Regions from separate parts of the Clostridium chromiireducens genome, predicted to be linked through region 2. Evidence: a T-box and tRNA genes for the amino acid it is inferred to sense, from the RefSeq annotation. Region 2 holds a T-box; the other holds one or more tRNA genes.

Region 1 (3,415 bases), on a different contig from region 2:
CTTAAATAATTTAAAGTACCATCTTTTCTTACTTCTGTAAGTCTTCTTGATAATTTATGAGCCATGTATACTGGAAGCGGCATAAAATCCTCTGTTTCATTAGTCGCAAAACCAAACATCATACCTTGGTCTCCAGCTCCAACTGCCTCTACTGCATCTTTTTCACCTTTTCTTGATTCAAAAGCTTCATCAACACCCATTGCAATATCGGCTGATTGTTCATCTATTGATGTGATAACTGAGCAAGTATCACAGTCAAATCCGAATTTTGCTCTATCATATCCAATTTCTCTTACTGTTTGTCTAACTACCTTTGGAATATCAACATAACAATTTGTTGTTATTTCTCCCATTACCATAACCATACCTGTAGTAGTGCATGTTTCACAAGCAACTCTAGCAAGTGGATCTTGTGTCAAAATAGCATCTAATATAGCATCAGAGATTTGGTCACACATTTTATCTGGATGCCCTTCTGTAACTGATTCTGAAGTAAATAATCTTCTCATTTTGTTCTCTCCTTCACTTATATATGTATCATTTTATTTTATACATATATTATTTTATTTTAAAAAACTTATATCTACTTATTATATTTTAAATACAATATAAACCAAATTAAATTACTCTTCTCCATTGATTTCTAATATTTTTTACTTTAATAATTAAGCATGCGTAAACTTAATTATATCAAGTGAAACTTGATTCAGGTGGAGCTTATTCTTCATCTGAATCTTAGTTGAAGTTATACCTTCAAGGGGTGCCTCGTCTAGGGTCGTTCCACTGTTAGCAACAATCTTAATAGGGATTAGGAGCATTACAGTTGCTAGACATCAGATAAATAAAAAAAGCTCTTCGATAAGAAGAGCGCGATTTTAACAATCATTTTCTTATCTTGTAGAAATATCTACAGGAATTGGCACCTTATATTAATACAGGTTGCCGGGTTTCACAGGGCCCTATCCCTCCACCTCTCTTGATAAGAGTTACATAATTTAATTTTCAAAAATATTTTATCATAGCATCCATAATTAGTCAATATTATAACTATCTATTATTATGCTAATATTCAATAAAAAAGAATAAACTATGTTTATTCTTTTTGGTGGAGGAAGATGGATTCGAACCATCGAAACGAAACGTAACAGATTTACAGTCTGCCCCCTTTGGCCACTCGGGAATTCCTCCATATTATTTTGTTGGAGCTGGCAATAGGAATCGAACCTACAACCTGCTGATTACAAGTCAGCTGCTCTACCGTTGAGCCATGCCAGCATGTTTATTTGATTATATTTTTTAAGATGGTGGGCACAACAGGGCTCGAACCTGTGACCCCCTGCTTGTAAGGCAGGTGCTCTCCCAGCTGAGCTATGCGCCCATCTTAATGGTGGAGGAAGATGGATTCGAACCATCGAAACGAAACGTAACAGATTTACAGTCTGCCCCCTTTGGCCACTCGGGAATTCCTCCATATTATTTTGTTGGAGCTGGCAATAGGAATCGAACCTACAACCTGCTGATTACAAGTCAGCTGCTCTACCGTTGAGCCATGCCAGCATGTTTATTTGATTATATTTTTTAAGATGGTGGGCACAACAGGGCTCGAACCTGTGACCCCCTGCTTGTAAGGCAGGTGCTCTCCCAGCTGAGCTATGCGCCCATCTTAATGGTGGAGGAAGATGGATTCGAACCATCGAAACGAAACGTAACAGATTTACAGTCTGCCCCCTTTGGCCACTCGGGAATTCCTCCATATTGTTTTGTTTGTTGCACTTGTCGTATTGCTAATCAACAATGATTAGTATATCTGCAAAGTGATTTTATTTCAACTCTATAATTACTCTTTTTAGCGAAATTATCCCCGGATTACTTCATATTTCTACATCATACTTCCATTTAACATAGTAATCTAATTATTTTTTTATTTTTTCATTTATTCTCTTTATATCTAAAAATGAAGAGCTTAGTTGTTCCAGTTTATTGTAATCCTCACTCGAAAGTCTCTTCTTTAAAAGCTTAAAAGCATTTATTACTCCTTTTTCCTCATCAGGTTCTTCATAATATTCTTTTATTCTTCCCATATCTAGTGCTGATAGTTTTTTCATTATTTGTTCTAATTCTTTCTTATTTTCAGGTGATAATTGTTCCAATATTTTTCCTTTATTTACTTTATATATTGATTTTGTATATGACACCACCGTTTCAACATCTTCTTTTTTTGCACTCATTTGACCCTGTGGTTCCCAGTAAAATACTAAATAAATATTCATTATTACTGTGATAAATAAAAATAAACCTATTAAATACTTCTTCATAAATACCTCCTTTATTACTATTAATTACCATTTATATTTTTTTTATACTATCTTCTTTCTATTCCTCATATATATCTATAAAGGGGGTATATATTCTTGATGAAACCAGATATTAATCTTAAATTTAATTACAATCTAACTTTAGAAATTAAAAATTATATCACCGAAAATACGGTAATAGTTTGCATTGGTACTGATAAATGCATTGGAGATTGTCTTGGTCCATTAGTTGGAACTATACTAACTGAGAATTTCTTCCCCCTACCTGTTTATGGTACCTTATCTTCTCCAATTCACGCCTTAAATATAGATGAACGCTTAAGTGAAATACAATCCAATCATCCTGATGCATCTATTATTGGCGTTGATGCTTGTTTGGGTGATGAAGACGACATAGGTGAAATTCGCATAAGAAATTACGCAATACATCCAGGTAAAGGCGTGGGCAAGGAGCTTCCAGAAGTCGGAATTGCATCAGTTATTGGTATTGTTGACTCTAGCGACAATGCCGAATTCTTCTTTTCTCGCAGTATAAGACTTTCTTTTATTATGGATATGGCTAAGATTATATCCAGAATTTTTATGGAAGCCTATAACTTAAATCGCGGGCAATTCCCAACCATTTAAAATTTCATAAAAAATAACAGCCAAAATTACTTATTTTGACTGTTATTTTTCTGCTATTCTATAAGCACTATTTGCTGAGAGTTTACATCTCCATCCAACTTGTCTATGTAACTAAGTACTTTACCAGTTCCTTTAGCGACACACTCTACAGAATCTTCAGCAACCATTGCCGCTACTCCTGTCTTAAATTCTATAAGCTTATCTAATCCGTGTATTAACGCACCTCCACCGGTCATTAATATTCCTCGTTCGATTATATCTGAAGCCAATTCAGGTGGTGTTTTTTCTAACACTTTTTTTACTGTGTCAACTATTATTTCTACAGGTTCTTTTATTGCATTTCTTATCTCTTCTGTTGTAATTTCTACTTCGTCTGGTAATCCTGTGATAAGATTTCTACCTTTCATCATACATGATAGATTTCTAGAATTCTTAAATGCTGAACCAATATTAATTTTTAAATCCTCGGCTGT
Region 2 (3,415 bases):
CATTACATCCTTATCAAGATTCATCATGACAAATCTTGAAGCATTCCAAATTTTATTAGCAAAGTTTCTTGAAGATTCAACTCTTTCTGGATAATATCTCATGTCATTACCAGGAGCATTACCAGTTGCTATCATAAATCTTAAGGCATCAGCTCCATAAGTGTCTATAACTTCTAATGGATCAACACCATTTCCTAAAGATTTACTCATTTTTCTTCCTTGTGAATCTCTTATAAGACCATGAATAAGAACAGTATCAAATGGAGTTTCACCCATACAATGAATTCCTGAGAATATCATTCTTGCAACCCAGAAGAATATAATATCATGCCCAGTAACTAGTGTACTTGTTGGATAGAAATATTCTAAGTCTTCTGTATTATTTGGCCAGCCAAGTGTTGAAAATGGCCATAATGCAGAAGAAAACCATGTATCAAGAACATCATTATCTTGCTTTAAATTAGTACTTCCACATTTTGTACATGCTTTTGGTGCATCCTCAAGTACCATCATTTCACCGCAATCTTGACAGTAATAAACAGGAATTCTATGTCCCCACCATAATTGTCTTGATATACACCAATCTTGAATGTTTTCCATCCAATTGTAATATATCTTATCAAATCTTTCAGGAACAAACTTAGTTTTTCCATTCTTAACTACTTCTATCGCTGGCTTAGCCAGATCTTCCATCTTAACATACCATTGCTTAGATATTATTGGTTCTACAGTAGTTCCACATCTATCGTGTGTACCAACGTTATGAGCATGATCTTTAACCTTAACTAAAAGTCCTAACTCTTCTAAATCTTTAACAATAGCTTTTCTCGCTTCATATCTATCTAATCCTTGGTATTTTCCACCAAAGTGATTTATGATACCTTGATCATCCATAACTCTTATAATTTCAAGGTTATGTCTTTTTCCAACTTCAAAGTCATTAGGATCATGTGCAGGAGTCATTTTAACAGCACCAGTTCCAAATTCTAAATCAACATAGTCATCTCCAACTATAGGAATTTCTCTATTTACTAATGGTAATATTACTGTTTTACCAATAAGATGCTTATATCTTTCATCATTAGGATTTACAGCCACACCGCTATCTCCAAGTAATGTTTCAGGTCTTGTTGTAGCAATTTCAAGGAAACCACTGCCATCAGCTAATGGGTAGTTAATGTGCCAGAAGTGCCCTGCTTGTTCCTCATATTCAATTTCTGCATCTGATAACGCAGTTTGACAATGAGTACACCAGTTAGTAATTCTATTTCCTTGATAAATTAAGCCTTCATTATATAACTTAACAAATACATGCTTTACAGCTGCACTAAGATTTTCATCCATTGTAAATGCTTCCCTTGTAAAGTCAGCTGATACCCCAAGTCTTTTAACTTGATTTCTTATGGTAGCTCTATACTTATCGCTCCATTCCCAAACTTTTTCAAGGAATGCTTCTCTTCCCATTTCTTTTTTATCGTAGCCTTGTTCAGCTAGCATGTTCGCAACCCTAACTTCAGTTGCAATAGATGCATGGTCTTCACCTGGCAGCCATAATGCTGCATAACCTTGCATTCTCTTAAATCTTATAAGCATATCTTGAAGCGTGTCATCAAAGGCATGCCCTAAGTGAAGCTGACCTGTTATATTTGGTGGTGGCATAACTATTGTATATGGCTTTTTACTTTTATCAACTAGTGGTGTAAAGTAGCCTTTTTCTTCCCAATTCTTATAAATCCTATCTTCAAATTCTTTAGGATCATAGGTTGTTGATATATTTTTCATTTCTTCTGACATTTTCATTCCTCCAAACTTAGTTCAGTTAACATTTGTAAAAATATCTCCAAGGAGTTTAAATTAAACTTTCCTTTTTAGGTTTATTAATTTTACTTTTGAAATATGGAAACCCGACTCACATTCATTCGCTGGGGCTTTCGAATAACCAAATCAAAGATGCCCACAGGGAAAGTTCGAAGAACAAAATATAAAATTTTGATTCTCACTTTTGAATTCTCAATGCAAAAAAAGCCTTCGTCACAAAAAAGGACGAAAGCTCGCGGTACCACCTTTATTTCCACAAAAACAATTATAACATGTCTTAATGGACTCTTAATTCAAATAACGATTCAGATAAACCGTCTTTAGCTACTACTATTTCACTAAAGAAGCTCAAAAGCTACCTTCAAAATTTCTTGCATAAGGGTTTTCAGCTACTCCCTCTCTCTTGCTAGTCTTTTCTAAATCTATGATTTAGCTAAAGAACTGTACTCCTCAATTTTATTTTCTGAGTTTCCTTTAATGCCTTAAAATTTTTACTCCTCTTTTTCAATGCTTTTATATATTAATTTACTTATCATGATATATTATTGTATAAATTTTGTCAATAATAGTTTTTAGATAAATTCTATTATATAATTTATTTACTATTTTATCCGTAAACAGACCAGCTAAAACTCAAAGGACTTTGTTGCAACATTTTTGCAAAATTCGCTGTCATGCTCCACAAATAATAATGTCGGTGAATATTCAAGCAGTAACTGTTCTATCTGCATACGAGAGATAATATCAATAAAATTAAGCGGTTCATCCCAAATATGCAAATGAACTTTCTCACAAAGACTTTTTGCGATTAACACTTTCTTCTTTTGACCGCCACTAAAAGATGACATATCTTTTTCAAATTGAATTCTTGTAAAATCAAGTTTCCTTAAAATTGCTTTAAAAAGACTTTCATCAATATTGTTTTCAAAAGCGTAATCAGTTAAGTTGCCTTTAAGATGCGATGTATCTTGCGATACATACGATATTTTAAGCTCACTTCCTTTTCTGAAAGTACCTGTATATTTTATATCCTCACCACAAATAAGCTTGATAATACTTGACTTGCCTGAACCATTTTTACCTTTAATTGAAATCCTATCCCCTTGCTCAATATTAAAACTAACATCTTTGCAAACAAGGATATTACCATAATAAATTGAAATATTTTCTAGTTCCGCAAGTTTATTTTTATGATAAGCAAGTTGGGAAATTTTTAGGCTGTCGGAGCTTTCAATATTTTTAAGGAGCTTAGACTTCTCTTCAATAGAAGCTTGCTGCCTGTTTTCGATTGACTTGGAACGTTTCATCATTTTAGCAGCCTTGTGACCAACATAACCTTTATCAATCTTAGAGCCTGAATTTGTTGTTCCTTTTTTTGATTTTTCCACTTCATTTGACCAACTGTTTGTTCTCTTGGCAGACTCCGATAAACGATTAATATCTCTTTTAAGTTTTTCATTTTCTGCTAGCTCATATCCATCCTGCCTTTTTTTATTTTCCCACCAACTTGAAAAATTACCTTTTTGTATTTCTATATTTGTCTTATTTATAGAAAGAACATGATCAATGCAATTGTCCAAAAAATATCTATCATGGG

What was found. A T-box is a leader RNA that pairs with one kind of tRNA and senses whether it is charged. The one in region 2 lies ahead of D2A34_RS15665 (valine--tRNA ligase), so its partner is inferred to be a tRNA-Val.
Region 1: it encodes a tRNA-Val, which carries the amino acid that the T-box ahead of D2A34_RS15665 (valine--tRNA ligase) is inferred to sense. The anticodon was not compared.

What each region holds. Positions count from the first base shown of each region.
Region 1 covers NZ_QXDJ01000007.1:70,536-73,950, reverse strand. The annotation lists gene metK (methionine adenosyltransferase) at 1-509, opposite strand, end outside; SAM riboswitch class I at 888-986, opposite strand; tRNA gene D2A34_RS22430 (tRNA-Tyr) at 1,104-1,188, opposite strand; tRNA gene D2A34_RS22425 (tRNA-Thr) at 1,201-1,275, opposite strand; tRNA gene D2A34_RS22420 (tRNA-Val) at 1,303-1,378, opposite strand; tRNA gene D2A34_RS22415 (tRNA-Tyr) at 1,386-1,470, opposite strand; tRNA gene D2A34_RS22410 (tRNA-Thr) at 1,483-1,557, opposite strand; tRNA gene D2A34_RS22405 (tRNA-Val) at 1,585-1,660, opposite strand; tRNA gene D2A34_RS22400 (tRNA-Tyr) at 1,668-1,752, opposite strand; gene D2A34_RS22395 (hypothetical protein) at 1,914-2,315, opposite strand; gene yyaC (spore protease YyaC) at 2,412-2,942, shown strand; gene mreB (rod shape-determining protein) at 2,996-3,415, opposite strand, start outside.
Region 2 covers NZ_QXDJ01000003.1:900,512-903,926, forward strand. The annotation lists gene D2A34_RS15665 (valine--tRNA ligase) at 1-1,794, opposite strand, end outside; T-box leader at 2,037-2,335, opposite strand; gene D2A34_RS15670 (Lsa family ABC-F type ribosomal protection protein) at 2,445-3,415, opposite strand, start outside.